Regions from separate parts of the Paenibacillus sp. FSL P2-0121 genome, predicted to be linked through region 1. Evidence: riboswitches for the same ligand, from Rfam matches in the RefSeq annotation. Region 1 holds a riboswitch; each other region holds the start of a gene.
The links. A riboswitch is a leader RNA that binds a small molecule or an ion and turns the genes downstream of it on or off. The one in region 1 is predicted to bind thiamine pyrophosphate.

Region 1 (5,777 bases):
GGCATTTCGGTAATCTACAACGAATGCTGGATGAACGCGCCTCTGTCCAAGGAGCAGACAATTCGCAATCCTCAAGCTCACGTTCTAACAAAAAATTTCCGTATAAAGGTAAGCAATGGATTCTGTTAGGGATCTTCATCGTTTTCTTTTTTCTTTATGTAGGCACAGAGATGAGTTTAGTCAACTTTATGCCGGCTATCTTTATTGCCAAGCTAGGGATGACGGAGTCTGCCGCAGCACTGACAGTCACTTTCTTTTGGCTGGCGATGTCTACAGGAAGATTGTTTGCGGGTGTAATTGCCGAAAAAATATCTTATCGCGTGTACATTCTCAGCAGCTGTTTACTAACCTTGTTACTGCTGGCACTCTTTCCGTTCACTGACAATCGAATGGCTGCTTTCATTGTAATTCTGCTGCTGGGGCTGTTTATGTCCGGTATTTTCTCCATTGCTTTAGTCTACTCCAGCAAAATGCTGCCTGGCACCGAAGAGTCAACACCCAGCATTATGATTGCTTCCGGAGGTGTTGGCGGTGCTTTGCTACCTCTGTTTATGGGCTGGTCTATGGACCATTTAGAAGTGGCACAAACAGCCGGATTACTTGCCGCTTTTGCCGCCTTCTTGTTTCTGCTTAGCATTGCCGCATGGAGGTTCCAATCTATGCAAGCGGTGAAAGGAAAGAGTTTCCGTATTTAGAACAGTATCAACGTTATCCTTTTAGGGTAATGTGATCTATAAGCATATTCTGAGCACAAGGATGGACGATGAATGAATGAGTCTTCAACTGAGCCTTTGTTACATACTGCGCTCATGCAGTTTATATTTCCCTTTTCTATAAAAAAGGGCGATTCTAAGCAGCTTATCCAGCAATTACAGGACGACGGCTTCACACGTTTTTTTCTGGATAATAAAGAGCTTGAAGCTGCCTACTACGGAGATGGCTACTGTGTTTCCCATGAACGAATGGAGCGCACCTATTTACCGTTTGCTGCACATGTCCTTTTTCCACGCAGGAAGGATGCCGACTCGTTTCGCCGTTTTTCCAGAGTAAATAATCTCGACTGCATTCTGGAGATTCCGCAGCAATCTATATTTTTCAAAATTCTCTCGACGGATATATTCATATGTCCTTTTCAGCTTGGATTCGTGACGATACGTGTCCAGCTGGAGGGGGATTCAATTCCCTTTAGTATTGCCCTAGAATTCGCAGATCGTTTCCGTGCGCTAGAGAATACCTTCATACAGGATGATTACACTTATATTCATTGCGGGGAACAGACCTATGAGATGGTAGAGGATTTTGTCTTCCGAAATTTGGTGGATGGACTGGAGCCATATCTGGATCAATCGGATATCAATGGGGCTTATTTCGAGACCCTTCCTTTTTTCGTAGATGAAAGAATGCAGGTGCAAGCTTTTTACGGCTTTCAGAATGAAGAAAGCTCTGATGAGATTAGTGTAAATCTACGCTATCGCGCCTCACAGCTTGATGGAATTAATCTGAACGGAAAGCCCTATGCCAGTGCCAGCGATCCAGCGTATATTGCAAACTATTGTCATGAGCATTCCTATAATCGCTGGGGTCCAGACACATATTATATGATGAATGAGCAAACCTTTTGCTGCATGACCCGCGCTGAACAGGAGATTGCTGTTAGTCTAGCCAACCAGATGTACGGGCAATATTATTACGGATTTTTACTCAATATTTTCCACAAAATCGTTCTGCTAAAGCTCGCCAATATGCACTCCCGACTTCGGATTAATCATGATTATGAGGAAATAGACAATCTAATCTACTCCATTAATAAGTTCTCGGCAAAGTTCTACTTCTTGGAGTTGATTTCCCAGTCGCAGGGCCGGGAGATATTTCTTCAGCTGCGTAAAGTATACGGAAACGACGCTTTGTTCGAGGAAGTGAAAGAAACCTTAAATGACCTGTTTCAGTATCAGGATAAGTTTCAATCCAAGCGACGGGATAATCTGCTGATGATTCTTACTGTATTTACGGTAGTAAGCGGGATTTACGGCATGAATCAGGTCATTGACGATCTGGATGGAAAGATTCAATGGAGTAAAATGATTGGTTATTCTCCCTTTGAATTTCTTGCCCTCTTCGTGATCATGAGCGGGATTCTGATCAGCGTTGTCCTCACGCTAGGGGCGCTGGTTAGTGAGCTTAAACGGCGTCACCGCAAAAAATATAAAGATCTAGACTAGCAAAAAAGAAACTACTTGATTGGAAAAATTCAGGAGTGCACTACTAGACATTCTGAGTACAGCCGTCTATAATACACCGTATGCGAGAAATATAAGATATAAAGTATGGGTACAAAACTTATACTTACTTATATTGCACATAGAAATACCCGTTAACTTCATAGAACCAGGGGTGCTGGAATTGGCCGGCTGAGATTGTATCCCACAAGATACTGACCCTTATACCTGATCTGGATAATGCCAGCGTAGGAATCGCCAATTGGTTCTGGTCCCTGTGACCTTAACTAACCTTGCGCCAAGCCAGCGTCCCGATCACTCGGGGCGCTTTTTTTGTAAGATCACTAAAAGATGTAGAAAAACGTACATACTACACTTTACGGTTCATGTTGTGAAGACGGGATTCTTGTAACCTTAAAGGAGAGAAGAAGACATGCACCTTAAAAAAGCACTTACGTTGTGCCTCACCTGTGTACTCATTCTTGCCATTGCCGGATGCGGCAGCAACAATGGGAATACAGCCGGAAACAAAGCAAATGCTACTGATCCAACTGCTGCGGCTGGGACGGATGCTCCAAAAGAGCTCACCAAAGTTAAAGTCGCACTCGACTGGACACCGAACACGAATCATACCGGTCTATACGTAGCTAAGGATCTTGGTTACTACGCTGAAGAAGGTCTGGACGTCGAGATCGTTCAGCCAGGCGCAGCGGGTTCTGATACTATGGTTACTTCTGGCGAAGCCGCATTTGGCATCAGCGCCCAAGAAGGATTAACACTAGCCCGTCTACAAGGCGTACCCCTTGTCTCGATAGCAGCTATTATTCAGCATAATACGTCGGGATTCGCTGCTCCAGTAGATCGCAATATTAAATCACCAAAGGATTTCGAAGGTAAAACCTACGGAGGCTGGGGCTCACCGGCCGAAGAAGCAGCCATGAAAGCTATCATGGATCCTGAAGGTGGCGATGTGAAAAAGGTGAAGCTGATCAGTATCGGTGAAGCTGATTATTTTACCGCCGTCAAACGTGACATTGATTTCGCCTGGATTTTCTACGCTTGGACTGGTGTTGAGGCTGAGTTGCGTGGCGAGCCATTGGATATGCTGTACTTAAAGGATTATGCGCCGCAGCTCGATTATTACACGCCTGTGCTGACGACGAGTGAGAAGCAAATTGCAGATCATCCTGATCTGGTGAAGGCCTTCATGAAAGCCACATCAAAAGGTTATCAATATGCCATAGATCATCCGGAAGAGGCTGCCGGTATGTTATCGAAGGCCGTTCCTGACCTGGACGCCGACCTTGTCCTAGCTAGCCAAAAATGGCTTAGCCCAAAATACAAGGACGATGCTGCCCGCTGGGGCGAGCAAAAAACCGAGGTCTGGCAAAATTACGGCGATTGGATGTATGATCTGAAGTTGCTGGATAAACCGCTGGATGCTGCTAGTGCATTCAGTAATGATTTTTTACCGGCGGAGTAAACAACAATTGTAATGAATTACTTCGTTATCAAAGTTGGCTTTTTGAACTTACCTTATAAAATGAGAGGATTGATTATTGTGGCTAACACCCTACTAAGCATTCAAGTAATTCCAAAAACTCCGAACAATGAGGATTCCATCCCATACGTAGATAAAGCGATTGAGGTCATTCAGAAATCCGGTGTTAAACATCAAGTGAATCCACTGGAAACCACAATGGAAGGTGAGCTTAGCGAGCTGCTGGAGGTTGTGCGTCAGATGCAGGAGGCGTTGATCGAAGCAGGCAGTCCAAGCGTAATTTCGCAGATCAAAATCGCTCATAATCCTAACGGAATCAGCATGGATAAATTGACGGAGAAATATCGGCTGTGAGATCGACCTGGAAGCTAATATGGCCGCCCCTTGTGGCGGTCGTCTTCTTTTTAACCGTATGGCAGCTATCTGTATCTGTATTTCATATTGAATCCTGGATTCTGCCGAGTCCTGCTGATATTGCTCGTGAATCCACCAGTAACGCTTCTGGTCTTTGGGCACATACGATGGCTACGCTGCGGCTCACTTTAATTGGTTTTCCCATTGGTACGGGGGTAGGCCTGATCGTTGCTTTGCTTTTGCATCTTTTGCCTTGGGCTAGACGGGCTTTTTATCCACTTATTATTCTGAGTCAAAATGTTCCCTCCATCGCGCTCGGACCCCTGCTCATTATCTGGTTCGGCTTTGGTCTTTTGCCCAAAATCGTGCTGATTACACTAGTATGTTTCTTCCCGGTAGCTGTCGCTGCGATGGGCGGTCTGGCCCAAAGTGATCAGGTCATGATGAATTATATGAAAATGGCTGGCGCAAGCAAGTGGCAAATCTTCACCAAGCTGGAGCTGCCCTCTTCTATCCCGGCACTATTTTCCGGCGTAAAAATATCTGCTACTTATGCGGTTATGGGCGCCGTGGTCGCTGAATGGATTGGCGCGGATAAAGGTATTGGCTATTATATGCTTCTGCAGAAATCCGCATATCGTACGGATCGGATGTTTGTTGCTATTGTTATTATTGTACTTTTAAGTCTTGTACTCTTTGCTATTATTGCATTGCTGGAAAAATGGCTGGTTCGCTGGAAGCCGCGCCGTAACTCATAGAAAGGAAGATGCCTGTATGTCTCAAGCGACGCAAATGCAACACAGAACAACAGAAGTCATAAGCTCTCCTGAAGCTCATACCGTGGCACCCGCCCTTGAAGTGAGCGGCATCTCCAAATCTTTTTCCCATCGTCGCCGTGAGACGAAAGTTCTGAATAATGTCTCTCTCAAGGTAGAGCAACAAGAGTTCGTTTCGATCGTTGGTCCTTCCGGCTGCGGAAAAAGCACCTTATTCCATATGATTGGCGGCCTTGTGAAACCCGATGCAGGCACGATCCGCATGAACGGTAAGGTCGTTACAGGTCAACGCGGTGAAATTAGTTATATGCCGCAGCAGCCTGCGCTTTTTCCTTGGCGTACAATTGAGGATAATGTGCTGCTTGCTGGGGAGATCAAAGGTGCACTGCGGGATGGAGCCCGCGAGGAAGCGCGCCAGTGGCTTACCAAGGTTGGGTTAAGCGGGTTCGAACATGCTTATCCGCATATGCTGTCTGGCGGGATGCAGCAGCGTGCAGCTTTTCTCAGAGCATTGCTCGCTCCCCAGGAGCTAATGTTGCTGGATGAACCTTTCAGCGCACTCGATGCACTAACTCGCAGTGAAATGCAGCGCTGGCTGCTTGAGCTGTGGGAAGAGAATCGCCGCTCTGTGCTGTTCATTACTCACAACATCGAAGAAGCGTTGTTGCTCTCTAATCGTATCTATGTATTTTCCGGCCGCCCCGGCTCCATTCTGCATACAGTCGATGTGCCGTTTCCGCGGCCACGCCGTGATGAGATTACGGACTCTCCCGAATTCCTTAAGCTCAAACGCCAGTTGTCACAGTGGATGCGAGAGGAACAAGCTAAAAATAGGCAGCCGCTAGCTTAATCGCTAAAAACTGTAAACTGATATCGCTGGTATAGCGGTGTCAGTTTTTTATTTTGCAGCGATAAACTCCTGCCCTATTT
Region 2 (5,777 bases), 1.8 Mb from region 1:
TGTAGATATTCTTAAACGGGTCGCAGATGAATCTGGAGTTACACTTATTGACCTTAACTCGGAAAGTCTGAAATATTATAACGAGATCGGTGTAGAAGCAATAACATCCCTCTTCATGTCAATTGAAGCCGGAGAAACGCCAGGCAAAACAAATGACGGAAGTTACGCTAACGGGCATCCTTCAAAGAAAGTCGATGGGACTCATTTTAAAGAAGCGCTCTCCAAACAATTTTCGCGGATGATTGTTACGGAGCTTGTAGAGAAAGGTGCTACTGGCGATTCTACTGCTGCCTCCATTACTGCTTACCTTAAAGGGAACGTTAAGCATGCGGCACTAACAGGGAACTGGGGTAAGATTTTTCCGGAAATAACGAATGATACGACGACTGGGGAAGCTGCTTATTACCGTAATCAAATTGAGAAATTAATCCAGCTGGGAGTAATGGGCAAAGACCGTCAAGGAAATTTTAATCCGGATACGGTGATGACAGTTGCTGAATTCACACGCAGTATTTCTAAGTTAATGAAAGTGGAAAGATCAGATCTTGCCTATTATCCGAAAGGTAAGCTGTCACGTGAAACGATGGGTGCTATTCTCTATGACGTTTACCAAATAAAGTTTGCTAATAAACCTAAGTACATGACTGATTATAACGGCATAGCAGTAGTGCCAGGAGATCCTGGCTATGATTCGAATCTGGAGCCAGGAGCTAGAGGTGCGATGTACTATCCTCTTGTATCCTGGACGCAGCTTGTTGATACAGCGGACATTTCTCCTTATTTAATTTCAAAAGTGAAAAGTGCATATGAATTAGGACTCATTAGATCTGAAGTGGGGATTGCCAGAGGCGAAATGGTCAATGGGACAGAACTAGAACCTAAAGCTATAGTGACCCGGGAGAAAGCGGCCAAAGCTCTGAACTTTATGTGGGTGCTGGAACATGAAGTGAATGCAGAAAATCATGTTTCTTCTCTAAAATAGTCAGGGTGAACAATTCAAGGCACAGCAGCGATGCTGTGTCTATTTGTATGCAGTGAATTCCTCTCCACTTACAGCAGTGTATCTCTCACGGTTGTTTATTTCTACTTTCATTGTGGTAAGTAAGATTCGTAAAGCAATTTAAGAAAATGACAAACCCAGCGTATAAACGTGCATAGTTGTGCCATCCTAAGACGATCAGTTAACTATCAATTTGCTTAACGAGAGGAGATAGGGAAGATGTCAGGCAACAATAAACAAGCTACAAAAACCTTACCCCCACAGGAGCAGCATCATCAGCCAGGGATTGAGAGTGAAATGACGCCGCTGCCCAAATACGAGCCGGCAAATTATAAAGCAGCAGGTAAACTGCAAGACAAGGCGGCATTAATTACCGGTGGAGACAGCGGAATTGGGCGTGCAGTTGCTGTGCTTTTTGCTAAAGAAGGCGCTGATGTGGTCATTTCATATCTTAATGAACACTCAGATGCAGAGGAAACTAAACGTCAGGTCGAGCAGGAAGGCCGCAAATGTATCCTAATTCCAGGTGATATCGGTGACGAGAAATTCTGTAAGGATCTTATTAAACAGACGGTGGAGGGCTTAGGAAAGCTTGATATTCTCATCAATAACGCGGCAGAGCAACATCCGCAAGCTAAGATCGAGGATATTACTTCCGAGCAGCTTGAGCGTACTTTCCGTACGAATATATTTGCGATGTTCTATTTAACAAAAGCAGCTATGCCTCATTTAAAAGCAGGATCTACCATTATAAATACAACTTCAATTACCGCTTATCGCGGAAGCCCGCAGCTGCTGGACTATTCATCAACTAAAGGAGCTATTCTTAGCTTCACACGATCCTTGTCCACGAATCTGGCAGAGAAGGGCATACGGGTAAACGGTGTTGCACCAGGTCCAATCTGGACACCGCTGATTCCCTCTACCTTTGATGCAAAACAGGTTAGCGAGTTTGGAGGTACACAGCCTATGAAACGGCCTGGACAACCAGAAGAGCTGGCACCAGCCTATGTATATCTGGCCTCTGACGATTCCAGTTATGTGACTGGACAGGTTATTCATGTAAATGGTGGCGAGGTAGTAAACGGTTAGATCAGTACAGCTAATGTGAATAAATGGGTGTATTTCAATAAAAAAATATGTTACTATAAACCACGTTAGCATTTTAAAATTGTATATTTATGTCACTAGGGGTGCCGATTGGCTGAGACGGAATGGATTTCCGGACCCTTTGAACCTGATCTGGTTAAGACCAGCGTAGGGAAGTGGAGGACGAATTTCTGTTATCGAGCTATTTATAGTGCCGTCTATATACAGATTCTGACTGCCTTCCTTACGGGAGGCAGTTTTTTTGTTTTTTACTGACCTATAGGGAAGTGAGAGAGGAGATCGTGATATTGCAAGCTGAGATCCATCTAATATCAGACGGCAAGCTGCAACTGAGACATTTTGTTGAACTAGCTGTCACGGTGCAGATATGGGTCGATTATATTCACCTGAGAGATAAGCAATGTCCTGCACACGAACTACTCGCTGCGGCACAGGAGCTGTTGGCTGCCGGTATGCCCGCTACCAAACTGATAATCAACGACCGAATAGATGTAGCCTTGGCAGCTGGTGCCGCGGGGGTTCAGTTGGCCTGGCACAGTCTGAGTCCGGGTACAGCCCGGCGAATTGCACCTCAGCTTCGGCTGGGGAGATCGGTTCATTCTCCGGAAGAAGCGGCGAATGCCTCAGAGCAGGGAGCTGATTATTGCTTGTTTGGTCATGTATTTCCCTCGGATAGCAAGTTAGGGCTGCCCGCACGTGGGTTAGAGCTGCTTGCAGAAACGGTGAAGACCAGCTCTATTCCTGTAATTGCGATTGGCGGAATTAGCCCCGCTAATGCGGCGCAGATCATCAGGAAAGGTGCGGCAGGAGTTGCTGTGATGTCCGGTATTTGCGGAGCGGATGATCCTTATGAGGCCGCCAAAGCTATTCATAAGGCGGTTCATTCATAGCCTGGAGGTAACAGCACGGGCGAAGGGGGTGATTCAGAATGAAGCTGTTGATTAACGGGAAATCCGCAGAGTGTTCTGGTGGTATTCAAACTATAGCTGATTTGATCAGTCTTCCTGAGTGGTCAGGTCGTCTGATGATCATTGAGCTGAATGGAGAAATTGTCAGTAAGGAGAATTATGAAAGTACTGCTCTGAGCGAGGATGATCGTTTGGAACTGGTGCACTTTGTTGGTGGGGGTTGAGATGGAGCGGTATAGAATTTTGAGAAATTTATAAGAACCAAAGGGAGGTAATTTCATGCATGACCCGTTACATATTGGCGGTATCGAATTAACCAGTAGATTATTTATCGGAACCGGAAAATATAGCCGGAATACGTTGATCCCCGAAGTGATCGCAAGCTCTGGTTCTCAGGTGATTACTGTAGCGCTTCGCCGAGTGGACCCGCAAGGTGGAGCAGAAAATATCATGAACCACATTCCCGGCCACATGACTCTTCTGCCTAATACCTCAGGAGCGCGTACAGCGGAAGAGGCAGTCCGTATTGCAAGATTAGCAAGAGCTGCGGGACTGGGGAACTGGGTCAAGATCGAAGTGATCAATGATCAGAAATACCTGCTTCCAGATAATCTGGAGACCATACGAGCTACAGAGATTTTAGCAGCGGAGGGTTTTGTAGTATTGCCATATATGAGTCCGGACCTTTCGGCTGCTTTACGTCTGAGAGATGCCGGTGCTGCTGCTGTGATGCCGCTTGGTGCGCCGATCGGGACGAATCGCGGCCTGCGCACTAAGGAGCTTGTGCGTATTCTTATTGAAGAAGTGAATTTGCCGATTATTGTAGACGCCGGGATTGGCAAGCCCTCGGAAGCGGCGGAAGCAATGGAGATGGGGGCCGCTGCTGTTCTGCTTAATACGGCTATTGCAACGGCACGTAATCCGCTCGTCATGGCGGAAGCGTTCCGCGAGGCGATATCCGCTGGCCGCAAAGCTTATTTGGCAGGACTCGGTCCTGTAGAAGAAGTTGCTTTTGCTTCGTCACCGTTGACTGGATTTTTGAACTGAATTTGATAGGTCACGAAAGGAGGGAAGATTAGCATGAGCTTTTTTGACACACTGGCCCGCTTGGAGCAGTATCCTTATGAGCAGCTGTGGAAGGAGTTCCGGGAGGATGACGTTAGGCGGGCGCTTGGAAAAGACAAGCTGAACGAAAATGATTTGCTGGCATTGCTCTCTCCGGCAGCAACGCCGCTGCTAGAGGAGATGGCGTTGGCTGCACAGCGACTGACCCGTGCACATTTTGGTTATTCGATGCAGCTGTTCACACCGATGTATCTTGCGGATTTTTGTGTGAATCATTGTACCTACTGCAGCTTCAGCTCCATTTATGATTTTCCGCGTAAAAAGCTGTCCTTGGAGGAGGTTCGCAGGGAGGCTGAGAAGATTGCAGCTACAGGTCTGCGGCATATCCTCATTTTGACTGGTGAATCGCGCCGGGAGAATCCTGTCTCATATATTAAGGATTGTGTAGATGTACTTAGGGAATTTTTTTCCTCTGTCAGTATTGAGATAAATCCTCTATCAACTGCAGAATATAAAGAGCTTCTTCAAGCAGGGGTGGATGGATTAACACTATACCAAGAGGTGTACCACCAGGAGACTTACAGAAAGCTGCATGTTAAAGGGCCTAAAAGAAACTACCGGAATCGCCTGGATGCACCTGAACGCGGCTGTCAGGCAGGTTTTCGTTCTGTGAATATTGGTACGTTGCTCGGGATGTATGATTGGCGGCAAGAGGCATTCCAAAGTGCCATGCATGCCCGCTATTTGCAGGATCGGTATCCAGATTGCGAGATCAGTCTGTCACCTCCACGGTTTCGGCCTTATTTAGGGGAATTTAACCCGGAGTGTGATGTTACCGACCGATCGCTAGTGCAGATTATTTTGGCATACCGGTTATTTTTACCCCGTTCGGGCATTACTTTATCTACACGAGAGCCTGCCTCTCTACGCGATCATTTAATTCATCTAGGAATAACAAAGATGTCAGCCGGGGTCACTACTGAGGTGGGCGGTCACACTAATGCAGGGGGAACTCCGCAATTCGAAATATCCGATAGCCGTAGTGTGCAGGAGATTACGGAAATGCTATATACGAAGGGTTTGCAGCCCATTTTTAAAGACTGGGATATCCTGACCGAATCAACAACGTAACGCTTGTATTATCAATTATTAATCACTAAATGGACCCCTGCGAGATTCATGCGGAGGTCCATTTTTTATTGTATAGAGGGTGTTTAGTTTCCGGCAGAGAGCTCATCGAGAGACATTTCGAAACTCGGTGCCATATGAGTCAGAAAATAATCCACTTCCTGCAGGTCAAGCCCACGAAGTTTTGCTGCTGTCTGCTCCTTCGCGGCGGCAAATTCTCGGTTTCCTGCAGCAACTTCCCATACGCATTTCAAATAAGCATCCAGCCGATCAGCGGCTTTCACATAGCTGTGCAGCAGAATGTCCTCCGAATCGGGAGGGCTGTCTTCCGGTCGTATAAGCTGAGTGTAGATGCTTTTCAGCTCTGATGGAATCATTCCAGTTAAGCGATCAGCCGCAACTTTCTCCATTTCCCGGAAGCTGGTGAGCAAGCGAGGATTGTTGTATTTTACCGGCGTGGCGATGTCACCTGTGAACACTTCGCTGGCATCATGGAACAGAGCTATGGTTGCTGCTCGTTCCGCGTTTAGTGAACGTCCAAAATGAACATTACCGATGGAACAGAG
Region 3 (5,777 bases), 1.2 Mb from region 1:
AAACTATTACTTAAATCCTCTAAAATGGCTTCCTCTGAACGAATCGCTTCCAATTCATCAACTCCTATCTATTCAAAGTATAAAAGAAGAAGCCGCCAATGACGACTTCTTTTAGATATTTCTTTTTAGCAGAAAAAGTTATCTATAAATGAGGCTCCCGCCTTGGAGAAACTCTTGCGCCTTCTCTTGCATTCCTGATTCAATTCTCGTCGTATTCCGGATATTATGAGAGATCTTCATACTGCAAAATTTCGGCCCGCACATGGAACAGAAATGAGCTGTTTTAGCGCCTTCCGCAGGCAATGTCTCATCATGATATTCGAGCGCTCGCTCAGGATCTAACGATAAATGAAATTGATCACGCCAACGAAATTCAAAACGGGCTTTCGAAAGAGCATTATCCCGGTCTTGTGCTCCTTTATGCCCTTTCGCCAAATCTGCGGCATGAGCCGCTATTTTATAAGTAATGACCCCTATACGTACATCTTCCTTATTAGGCAGGCCAAGATGTTCCTTCGGAGTTACGTAACATAACATAGCTGTACCGAACCAACCAATCATCGCTGCACCTATAGCAGAGGTAATATGATCATAACCAGGCGCAATATCTGTAGTCAGTGGACCTAATGTATAAAAAGGGGCTTCGTTACAAGTTTCAAGTTGCTTATCCATATTCTCTTTAATCAAGTGCATCGGCACATGTCCTGGACCCTCTACCATTACCTGTACATCATGACTCCAAGCTATAGCTGTTAATTCACCTAACGTCTCTAACTCGGCAAATTGTGCTTCATCATTCGCATCAGCAATCGAACCCGGACGTAATCCATCGCCTAGGGAAAAAGAAACATCGTACAGCTTCATGATTTCACATATCTCTTCAAAATGTGTATATAAAAAGTTCTCTTGATGATGCGCAAGACACCATGCCGCCATGATGGAGCCACCTCTTGAAACAATGCCTGTCATACGTTGTGCAGTCAACGGGATATAACGAAGCAGAACCCCTGCATGAATGGTAAAATAATCAACCCCTTGCTCCGCTTGCTCTATGAGCGTATCACGGTATACTTCCCACGTTAAATCTTCCGCTTTCCCATTCACTTTTTCCAACGCTTGATAGATAGGCACCGTTCCAATAGGAACAGGAGAATTACGGATGATCCACTCGCGTGTCGTATGGATGTTTTTACCTGTGGAGAGATCCATTATATTATCTGCACCCCAGCGGGTGGCCCATCTCATCTTCTCTACCTCTTCTTCTATGGATGAGGATACTGCGGAATTTCCTATATTGGCATTGATCTTCACTAAAAAATTGCGTCCAATAATCATTGGTTCACTCTCTGGATGATTGATATTCGCTGGAATGATGGCGCGGCCGCGGGCTACTTCATCTCTTACAAATTCCGGTGTCACATTCTCACGAATCGCAACGTATTCCATTTCAGAAGTAATAATCCCTTTGCGTGCATAATGCATTTGAGAGACATTACGCCCCTTTTTCGCTCGCAAAGGTTTTCTATGGAGCGCTGGAAACACTTCCGCCACAGCTTTTCCCGTTGCATTCCCGTTATCTTCAGGCTTCACGGTTCTTCCTTCGTACGCTTCCGCATCCCCTCGTTCCTCAATCCAGCTCAGACGATTGGGCTCTAACCCCTGACGAATATCAGTATGAATATTAGCATCCGTATAAGCCCCGCTTGTGTCATAGACATGAATTGGAGCATTCTCCTCTTCGCCGTCTATGCCCGCAGTTGGACTAAGTGAGATCTCCCGCATAGGCACCTGAATATCAGACCGTGAACCCTTTACATACACTTTTTGACTTGCTGGAAAAGCTGATAGATTGATTGGATCGTTGTTCAATTCGCTTGTCATCTCAATTCCTCCTATAAGGTGATTTGATCAAGCGGAGACGGTCTACTCCCCACACATAGAAAAGGCCACATCTGTATAAGATGCGGCCTTAGAGTAGACAAATAGAAATAGAGCTCCATTTCCTCCGCTGGCATTATCCAGATCAGGTTTGACGGTCGATAGTTATAACTATCCTCTCAGCCTGGTCCCACCAAGCTCCCGTGACTATATAATTGCTACTTCAAAGTATAACCGAAAAGAGAGAATTATCCAAATCTACTCAAATGTGAGATCAATGTATACGTTAGTTTAACACCAATACCCCAAATCCTTCCAGAAGCACCTCGCCCGACAATGTTGTGCCGCTCAGTAAATCTGTTTTGGTCTCATGAAGATGGATCGTGACAGGAGTCTCATTATAATTAAGCAAAAAAGCATAACTGGAAGAAGCTCCGGTACGGACTTGCAGTTCTACCTCTTCTGGGAGCTCCAGCCAATCTGCTGGCGATTGTAGATCAATTAAATTTATGATCTCAGCCGCTGCCTGTTCATTAAATACGGCTCCGTAATACCAAACCTCACCCTTGCCGCGACGATTTCTAGTTACCGCCGGTTTTCCCGCATAATAATCAGAGGCGTAAACCGCCATCACTTCAACCGAAGCTTCCTCTATTTTGAGAATATCATTAAAGTCATCTGCTCCTGTAACGACTTCGGTCACGCCCGACCAGCTAATTGTTGTTGGCTGACGACTGCCCTTAACCATTGTGAATTCTTCAACTGTGATCCCGCATAGATCCTTAGCAGCACCTGGGAAAGGACGCATATAACATTGACCGTGCTCATCCTTATAGCCGGTTCTACAGCCGAAGATCAGTTTGCCGCCTTGCTGAACATATTCATCCAGCAGTGCTGCTGTCTCATCTGTCATAATCGCTGGGTGAGGATAGATAAGCACGTCGTACCTTGCAAGCTCCTCCAGCGTTGTTTTTTTGCGTAAATAGAGTACGTCATTCGGGATATGCTTCCGCTGAAGCGCCTTGTACCACTCCTTATTGCTCTTCCACATAAACGGGCCATGCCAAACATCGTATTCTCCATCCCACTCATTGTCATAATCACGAACAATAGCAATGTTAGCCTGATTACGAGTACCGACAAACGCATGACCTGCTGCTGCCAGCTCCTGACCGATCTGCCCCGCTTCCCGCACTCTCCGGTTAGGCTGATTATGATAGTCATTGATTCCATGCCAATAAATTTCATTACCCATCGTAGCTGTCCGCCAGCGGAAATATAACACCATATCTGCTCCATGAGCGATCGACTGATAAGTCCATAACCGCATCTGCCCGGGCTTTGGAGAAGGCATATCCATCCGGTTCACCCAGCCACCCGGGCCCGACTGCTGCTCCATAATGCAGAAATTCGGGGATATCGAACGAACAACAGATAACGACAGTCCCCAGCCTCTATCATTCAGCGGATTCCGCTCATTCGGGTCATAAAAAATAGTAGAGAACTGAGGATAGGAATCATAGCTGAAGAAATCCAACAGTTCATCCGTCATTTCATGGCTATCGAGATGCCCGAACAGACCGTTCGTGGTTACCCACTGCTTAGGGGCAAGTTTACGGATGATATCCGCTTGGTTTTTGGCAAAAGAAATTGTATTGTCCGAAATAAACCGTTTTTCATCCAATGCCTGATGAGGATTGGGTTGCTTCGGTACTGGAGTCGGACGTGGAAGATAGACCTGAGACCAGTCACTATAGCTTTGATTCCAAAAAACAGCTCCCCAGGCCTCGTTCAAATGCTCAAGTGTAACATATTTCTGCTGTAGCCATTCCCGGAAAGCCTTATGGTCACTCTCCGAATAAAATTCACTGATCTCACAGTTGAGCTCATTATCAATTTGCCAGCCAACTACACCCGGATGATTGCCGTAATGTTCAGCCATTTGTTCTGCAATACGTGCACACAGTTCCCGGTATTTAGGACTGCTGTAATTATAATGACGGCGCATGCCATGCTGAAGTGTAACACCTTCGTAGGTTACATTTAAAACTTCGGGATACTTATCAGTCAACCAAGCTGGAGGCGTCGCCGTCGGAGTACCAAGTACAACCTGAAGACCATATTTATGTGCTAGATCAATCGCCCGATCAAAGAGCCCGAACTGAAACTGCCCTTCTGCCGGTTCAAAAATAGACCAAGCAAACTCGCCCATCCGAATGATCGTAAAGCCGAGTTCACGCATCCGGCGATAATCGTCCTCCCACATGTTTTCTGGCCAGTGCTCCGGATAATAACAGACGCCAAGCTCGAATTTTTCAGTTGCGACAGGTTTCTTCATCATTACCTCCAAAGTATTAAAAATATGCTTTCAATATTTTATAATTCTATTGTAGTATCAATGATAAGAGGTCTTATATAACAAAATATTGCTATCATATAACAATCTTGCGTTCATTGCCTTAATCCAACTTGCGCTCTGTTGCGCTACAGAAACGGGTGCTGCCAAACATGAAGAAACAATGGTATTTGCCGACACCGGCTTTTTCGAAATATGTCTGTTATCCTGAATTTTTGGGACATTACACTCACTTTCCACAACATACAGAGAGAAGAAGCGAAGGTTTTCTGGGGAGTTATAACCTGCATTTGATCTTTGATGGGGAGGGTTATGTATTCCATGAGGGCGAACGTATTCCGATGAGTAGAGGACGAGGTTTTCTGTACCCTAAAGGGGCTTATCAGCAATACGGCTCTGACCCAGGCGAGCCTTGGGATGTCCGCTGGGTTCATTTTAACACTGAAATTGTCCTTCCCTTATTAGAAGAAGTGGACCAGTCTCGTGCATACCTGTTCACTTTTGATTTGGATGCTAAGCTGGACGAGCTATTCGAGGAAATGTACCTACTGAGTGCTTCCTACGTGACCCGTAGCGAGCCAAGACTATCTGCTCTGCTGTATGAGCTTCTAGTAAACTTGCTGCAGAACTCCGAGCCGCTTCACGGCTCAGTACCGCACGAGGTTAGGCAGTCCATCCGCAGTGCTGCAGATATCATTCATGTCGAATGTGCCAGCCCTTGGTCTCTTGAATCGATGGCAAGATTGACCGGTTACAGCAGCTATCATTTTCTAAGGCTGTTCCGGGTGGTTATGGGTAAAACTCCAAACCGTTATTTAACCGATTGTCGGCTGGCTAAAGCCAAGCTTTTACTGGTTTCCACAGGACTCTCCATTGCTCAGGTTGCGACTCAGTCCGGTTTTGCCCAGTCCAGCTATTTCATTAAAGTGTTCAGAAGGTTTGAAGGCATGTCTCCTGTGAAGTACCGGCAGGCTTTTGGGGCGTAGAGGATCTTCCTTCAGTCCGTAGAGATTCAATCTTAGTCTCTTGGATTTATCACTCTTAAAGATCATCCTTAAGAGAAATTTCACTCTCAATATCTAAACTTATTGTTTCGGAATGAAGCTCCCCTTCATTATCATTCCATGTAATAGATAAAGTGGTGTTTTCATAATTTTGTCTATTTTTATTTAATTCGTCATATAAATATGGACCAGTTATAGACCCGATATCAGTGTTACTTAATATTGAAACGGGTCCATCCGTTGACCTAGCTTCATTTACAAGAACTGTTTCATCCTTATTATTATTGTTTTTTTCATTAACTTCATACTTATAATAGCTACTATTCACTAAAGCGCTTGGGTCTCCCTTGAACACTAACTTCCCATGTCCCCGTAAAATTTTGCTAGATGAAATTATTATTTTGTAATCTAAAACATCCCATGTATCCCCTGTACCCATAAGCGTATATACTTGAACACCAGTGTTTAAATTTGTTTCGACCTCTTTATTGAAATATAAATAACTCCATATCGCATTCGAAATAATAACCACAGCTACA
Region 4 (5,777 bases), 2.5 Mb from region 1:
GTTCCAGTAGATATCGCCGATGAAGCGTCACTGACCCCTGCATATCAAGGCAGTATTCAGCGCTCCCTGAAATACAAGATCAATACTCTAGACGCTAACGGAAAGTTTAATCCAAAAAGCGAACTCACCCGTGCCGAAGCAGCGATTATGCTCTACAACGCTTTGGAGTTCCTGAAAACTGGAGGATAAGCCAAATTTCAGTTACTCTTCTCATTTGAATAATCTACACAAGAAAAAGCAGCTCCGGATGATTCCCGAGCTGCTTTTTCTTGTATATTGTCTTTCTACTCTTCTTCACCATTCAGTCTATTCAGAAATTGCAGAGCCCGGGGATTCTTCGGATGCTCCAGCACTTCTTGCGGAGTTCCATGCTCTAAGATATGACCGCCATCCATCAAAATGATCCGGTCCGCTACATCGGCGGCAAATTTCATCTCGTGGGTCACAATCACCATAGTCATACCTTCTGCTGCTAATTGTTTGATAACCTTGAGCACTTCCCCTACCAGCTCGGGATCGAGCGCCGAAGTGGGCTCATCAAACAGTAACACTTCTGGATCTACTGCCATAGCCCGGGCGATGGCCACTCTCTGCTGTTGTCCACCTGACAGCTGATGTGGATAGTTATCAGCTTTATCAGCCAAACCCACCTTAGTCAGCAGCTGAAGCCCCCGCTTACGCGCTTCTTCCTTGGATCGCTTCAGGACAGTTACCTGTCCCTCCATCACATTGCCAAGCGCAGTCATATGCGGGAATAAATTATACGATTGAAAGACCATCCCTGTTTTCTGCCGAAGGGCCAATACGGAATTCTGAGGAATTTTCTTATGATCTGTAAAATTGATGGTGATATCCCCGAGTGACAGGCTGCCTTGATCCGGGATTTCCAACAGATTAAAACAGCGCAGCAGTGTGGTCTTTCCGGAGCCGGATGGCCCAATAATGACAAGTACCTTTCCATGCTCCATTTTCAGATCAATACCCTTTAACACTTGGAGTGCGCCGAAGGATTTATGCAAATTAATGATTTCAATCACAAGTATCTCTCCTTTAGGTCGCAGAGTAACGATCGAGTCGTTTCTCCAAGTAATTTTGCAGCACCGACAGCACAGAACAGAACACTAAATAAAACAATCCTGCTTCGGAGTATACCAACAGAGGCTCATAAGTGGTAGAGGCTACCTGCTGAGCAGTTCTAAACATCTCCGTATAGGTGATGATCGCTGCAAGCGATGTATCTTTGACCAAGCTAATAAAAGAATTGGATAACGGCGGTACAGAAACGCGTGCAGCTTGTGGCAGAATTACGCGGCGCAGAGCCTGCCCACGAGTCATCCCGACTGAGAAGGCAGCTTCCCACTGGCCTTTATGTATCGACAGGATAGCAGCGCGTACGATTTCCGATGAATAAGCCCCTACGCTAAGGGTAAATCCAATGGTGGCGGCAATGAAAGGGTCGAGTACAATACCAACAGCCGGCAAACCATAAAATATAATAAATAGCTGCACTAACAACGGGGTTCCCCGAATGACCCATACATAAAAACGGGCGATTAGCTTCGGAATTACCCACGGTGAAAGACGTGCCAACGCGGTTAGGATCGCCAAAATCAATCCAAGCACAAAGGAAAGTAGCGCCAACGGAATGGTAAAAGCCACCCCGGCTTTAAGCAGGGGTAGCAGTGTATCTAAGAAAATTTGTATTTTGCGGTCATCCATTATTCAGACATCCTTTTTAGCTTCTAGGCTTAATTAGCCTTGCTAGCCTTGTATTATTTTGAAACGTCAGCTCCAAAGTATTTCTCGGAAATTTTCAAGTACGTTCCATCACTTTTCATCTCTTTAATCGCATCACTGACCGCATTCACCAGCTCATCATTGCCTTTCAGGAATACCGCAGCACTTTGTGAGCCTTCAGGAATCTCATCAACCACTTTAATTTTTGCATCTGGTTTTTGTTTTTTCAGATCCAGATAAGACAAGCCATCATTCACAGTTGCATCAATACGTCCCGAAGTCAGCAGATCCATCGCTTGATTGAAACCGTCCGTAGCTACGATTTCAGCACCGTTCTCACGAGCGATGTCGGATAAGTTACTGGTCAGGGATTGTCCGGCTTTTTTACCCTTTAGATCAGCAAAGGTCTTAATATCCTCATTGTTTTCGCTCACGATCAATACTGCCTTGGATACAATATAGGGTTCAGAGAAATCATATTTCACTTTGCGATCTTCGTTAATGGAAACTTCATTAAAAATGACATCAAACCGTTTCGCATCCATCCCAGCAAAAATACCATCCCACTGAGTTTCAAAAAATTCTGCTTCAACACCTAAACGTTTGGCTACTTCTTCGGCAATTTCCACGTCAAAACCCGTCAATTTCCCCGCAGTGTCATGATAAGTAAAAGGTGCATAAGTCCCTTCTGTACCTATCCGCAATTTGCCGCTGGCCTTCACAGCCTCCAAACTGTTTTGCGCTGAAGATGCTGCTCCACCATTCGTTCCAGCTGTTGGTTCAGCAGCCGTATTGGTATTCGAATTATTGCCGCAAGCCGCTACAAGGACCACGGTTAACGCCAATATAATAGTTAAACTCCATTTTTTCATTATTAAATCCCCTCTCTCTATCCGGTTTTTTTCCGGTAAATTGAATAGTACACTGCCATCACATGATCGTCAATACTTTTTTCCGATTATGTACATCGGAATTGTAATATTAACTAGATTTCTACTTATATCTTACCCAATCTTGGATTAATCCTTCACTTCTTTCTCTCTTTACTTCTCAGAAAGATATGGTATATTTATAAACAAATTAATATGGACCTGTTATTTCACTAGGGGAGTCGGCCGACTGAGACGGAGCTTTAAGCTCCGGACCCTTGGAACCTGATCTGGATCATACCAGCGGAGGGAAGTGGAGCAGAATTTTCATCAAGCATGTTAAGTGTTATTATGCAGAATGAACTTTTTGACCCATTCATTTCCTCTGGAAATGGATGGGTCTTTATTTGTTTAGGCGCTCCACAAAAATATTAGGAGGTTAGATCATCACGACCATTTTATCTATTCAAGGCCTAACCTACTCTTTTCCGGAAACTGAACAACCCCCTGTATTCGCAAAACTATCCATGGATATCAGGCAAGGGGAATTCGTCTCCGTAGTAGGTGCTAGCGGATGCGGGAAAAGCACATTTTTCAAAACGGTTGCCGGTTTACTCGAACCTACTCATGGAAAAATAAAACTCCCTACGCTCCCCTCAACCGCTAGTCGTTTAGGTCAGATCGCTTATATGCCTCAGCAGGATTTATTGCTGCCTTGGAGAACAGTGCTCGACAACTGCCTTTTGCCCTGGGAGATCATGCCCAGATTTAGTAAACAGGAAACAATCACTCAGATTCGGGAAATGTTGGCCCGCTTCGGCTTAACAGATGTAGAGAAGGCTTATCCCCATGAACTTTCGGGAGGAATGAAACAGCGAGTCGCATTTCTGCGCACCTTAGTGGCTGGAGGCGGAAGTGGCCTTATGCTGCTGGATGAGCCCTTTGGCGCTCTCGATGCCATGACCAAACGTGAGATACACCGTTGGCTGTTGGAGTTATGGGGTGAACTGAATCAGACGATTATGCTCATCACTCATGATCTGGAAGAAGCACTATTGCTCAGTGACCGGATTTATTTATTATCTGGCGGTGCGCACAGCGAATTACAGGAGATCATTGTCGATCTACCAAAACCAAGACATTATAAGATGAACTATGAACCCCGGTTTATAGCACTACGGGCAGAGTTGGAGCGAAGATTGCATGCAACCTATACCTTTTAAAAAACATCTAGACAACTATGGTCCCTTCCTTCTTCTGGTACTGCTCATTCTTGTAATCTGGGAGTCAGCTGTTCGCCTTCACTTGATTCCAGCCTTTATTCTCCCTGCACCTTCATCTATTGGCATCGCATTGATCGAGCACAGGCAATTATTATTTGGACAGCATTTATTAGCGACGTTGCAGGAGATACTGATAGGTTTTGTCCTTTCTGTGATTTTTGGTGTATTGCTGGGTATTGGAATGTTCCTGTTTCGCCCCGTAGAAAAGGCCATCTATCCCTTCCTTATCATTAGCCAGACGGTCCCATTAATTGCGCTATCGCCCATTTTTATTATGTGGTTCGGATATTCGCTGTGGAGCAAAGTGGCTGTGGTGTTTTTGACGGCTTTTTTTCCAGTTGTAGTGAGTACATATGATGGACTTCGTACAAGTGGCCAGACTTACAAGGACTTATTATTAACATTTGGTGCAAACCGCTGGCAGCTGCTTGTCAAAACCCAAATTCCACTGGCGCTGCCTGCTTTTTTCTCTGGCTTAAAGCTGTCCATTGTATACTGCGTCATCGGAGCTACTATCGGGGAATGGCTCGGCGGCAGTAAAGGACTCGGTTACTTCAGCCGCAGAATGGCCGGAAATATGCAGAGCGATGAAATGTTCGCGGCTGTATTTCTGCTGTCCGCGCTTGGTGTTGTGCTTTTTCTGGCGATAGCTTTACTCGAACAATTATTTTTAAAGAAAAGAGGATCTAACCAATGAATCATTTAAAATCACCACAACGAGGACTTATTTCTGTATTTCTAGTATGCACACTTTTGCTCTTAAGCAGCTGCGGGAAGGCAGACAAGCTAAATAACAACTCCCAAACTGGTTCCTCCAACACCGAAAATAAGCAGTCACACAAGCTGACGATTATGCTTGATTGGTATCCCAATGCCGTTCATTCCTTTCTATACGCTGCGCAACAGCAAGGTTTTTTCCAAGAGGAAGGTTTGGATGTCGAGATCAAAATGCCTGCGGACAGCAATGACGCCCTAAAGCTTGTAGCAGCAAATCAAATTGATCTAGCGCTCAGCTATCAGCCTCAGGTACTTATGGCACGCGGCGAGAAAATTCCTGTACGTTCGATTGCAGCTATCGTGCGGCATCCACTGAATCATCTGATGGTTCCTCAGGCAGGCAGTATTCATAGTCCCAAAGAGCTCGCAGGAAAACAAATCGGCTATTCCTCCATTCCGCTCTATGAAGCAATGATTCGGACAATGATCCAGAGTGATGGAGGCGATCCTTCATCCGCCAAGCTAATTGACGTAGGTTTTGACCTTATCCCTGCGATCTCTACAGGACAAGTGGACGCAATAATGGGCGGGTTCATCAACCATGAACAACTGATCCTTGAAAAAGAGGGACATCCGGTCACCTCGCTTAATCCAACGGATTACGGAGTACCTGACTATTATGAGCTTGTGCTGGTGGCCAGCGAACAAGGATTGCAAAATTCTGAAGCCTACTTTAAAAAATTTCTAAATGCCATAACAAAAGGACAGGAATTTGTGGAGCAGAATCCTGAACAAGCCCTGGATTTACTGGTTGCACATGAAGATGCAACTTCACCGCTCGACAAGGAGATTGAGAAAAAAAGTCTTGAGATTCTACTGCCACTGATGAATGCTGGCGATCAATCTTTTGGTTATCAAGACCCGACATCTTGGGAAAAGGTTCAGCTGTGGTTATCCACCAACGATCTTCTACCAGAAGATATTAAAGCACAGGAAGCTTTTATCAATCTGTAACGTTTAGTTAGTTATTCATACAAGCTTGAGGAGGAATTATGATGAGTTACTTAGCCAAAGTACGGGAATCCAACCCCTTGATCCACAACATCACTAATATTGTAGTAGCCAATTTCTCAGCCAACGGTCTGTTGGCGCTGGGTGCCTCTCCCTTTAT

Region 2: linked by a shared signal. The riboswitch ahead of MKY54_RS10040 (thiamine phosphate synthase) and the one ahead of MKY54_RS02115 (ABC transporter substrate-binding protein) in region 1 are both predicted to bind thiamine pyrophosphate.
Region 3: linked by a shared signal. The riboswitch ahead of thiC (phosphomethylpyrimidine synthase ThiC) and the one ahead of MKY54_RS02115 (ABC transporter substrate-binding protein) in region 1 are both predicted to bind thiamine pyrophosphate.
Region 4: linked by a shared signal. The riboswitch ahead of MKY54_RS13275 (ABC transporter ATP-binding protein) and the one ahead of MKY54_RS02115 (ABC transporter substrate-binding protein) in region 1 are both predicted to bind thiamine pyrophosphate.

The regions. Positions count from the first base shown of each region.
Region 1 is NZ_CP150245.1:478,357-484,133, reverse strand. It holds gene MKY54_RS02125 (MFS transporter) at 1-695, shown strand, start outside; gene MKY54_RS02120 (hypothetical protein) at 768-2,219, shown strand; TPP riboswitch at 2,378-2,488, shown strand; gene MKY54_RS02115 (ABC transporter substrate-binding protein) at 2,650-3,699, shown strand; gene MKY54_RS02110 (MTH1187 family thiamine-binding protein) at 3,778-4,071, shown strand; gene MKY54_RS02105 (ABC transporter permease) at 4,068-4,829, shown strand; gene MKY54_RS02100 (ABC transporter ATP-binding protein) at 4,864-5,697, shown strand.
Region 2 is NZ_CP150245.1:2,306,271-2,312,047, forward strand. It holds gene MKY54_RS10030 (GDSL-type esterase/lipase family protein) at 1-982, shown strand, start outside; gene MKY54_RS10035 (SDR family oxidoreductase) at 1,220-2,092, shown strand; TPP riboswitch at 2,180-2,281, shown strand; gene MKY54_RS10040 (thiamine phosphate synthase) at 2,398-3,000, shown strand; gene thiS (sulfur carrier protein ThiS) at 3,039-3,242, shown strand; gene MKY54_RS10050 (thiazole synthase) at 3,298-4,065, shown strand; gene thiH (2-iminoacetate synthase ThiH) at 4,099-5,214, shown strand; gene yfbR (5'-deoxynucleotidase) at 5,298-5,777, opposite strand, start outside.
Region 3 is NZ_CP150245.1:6,242,270-6,248,046, forward strand. It holds gene MKY54_RS27455 (phosphotransferase) at 1-53, opposite strand, end outside; gene thiC (phosphomethylpyrimidine synthase ThiC) at 139-1,881, opposite strand; TPP riboswitch at 1,985-2,093, opposite strand; gene MKY54_RS27465 (beta-galactosidase) at 2,165-4,216, opposite strand; gene MKY54_RS27470 (AraC family transcriptional regulator) at 4,387-5,220, shown strand; gene MKY54_RS27475 (hypothetical protein) at 5,276-5,777, opposite strand, start outside.
Region 4 is NZ_CP150245.1:3,018,924-3,024,700, reverse strand. It holds gene MKY54_RS13295 (S-layer homology domain-containing protein) at 1-189, shown strand, start outside; gene MKY54_RS13290 (amino acid ABC transporter ATP-binding protein) at 285-1,037, opposite strand; gene MKY54_RS13285 (amino acid ABC transporter permease) at 1,051-1,719, opposite strand; gene MKY54_RS13280 (amino acid ABC transporter substrate-binding protein) at 1,773-2,609, opposite strand; TPP riboswitch at 2,832-2,935, shown strand; gene MKY54_RS13275 (ABC transporter ATP-binding protein) at 3,134-3,829, shown strand; gene MKY54_RS13270 (ABC transporter permease) at 3,810-4,586, shown strand; gene MKY54_RS13265 (ABC transporter substrate-binding protein) at 4,583-5,620, shown strand; gene thiM (hydroxyethylthiazole kinase) at 5,662-5,777, shown strand, end outside.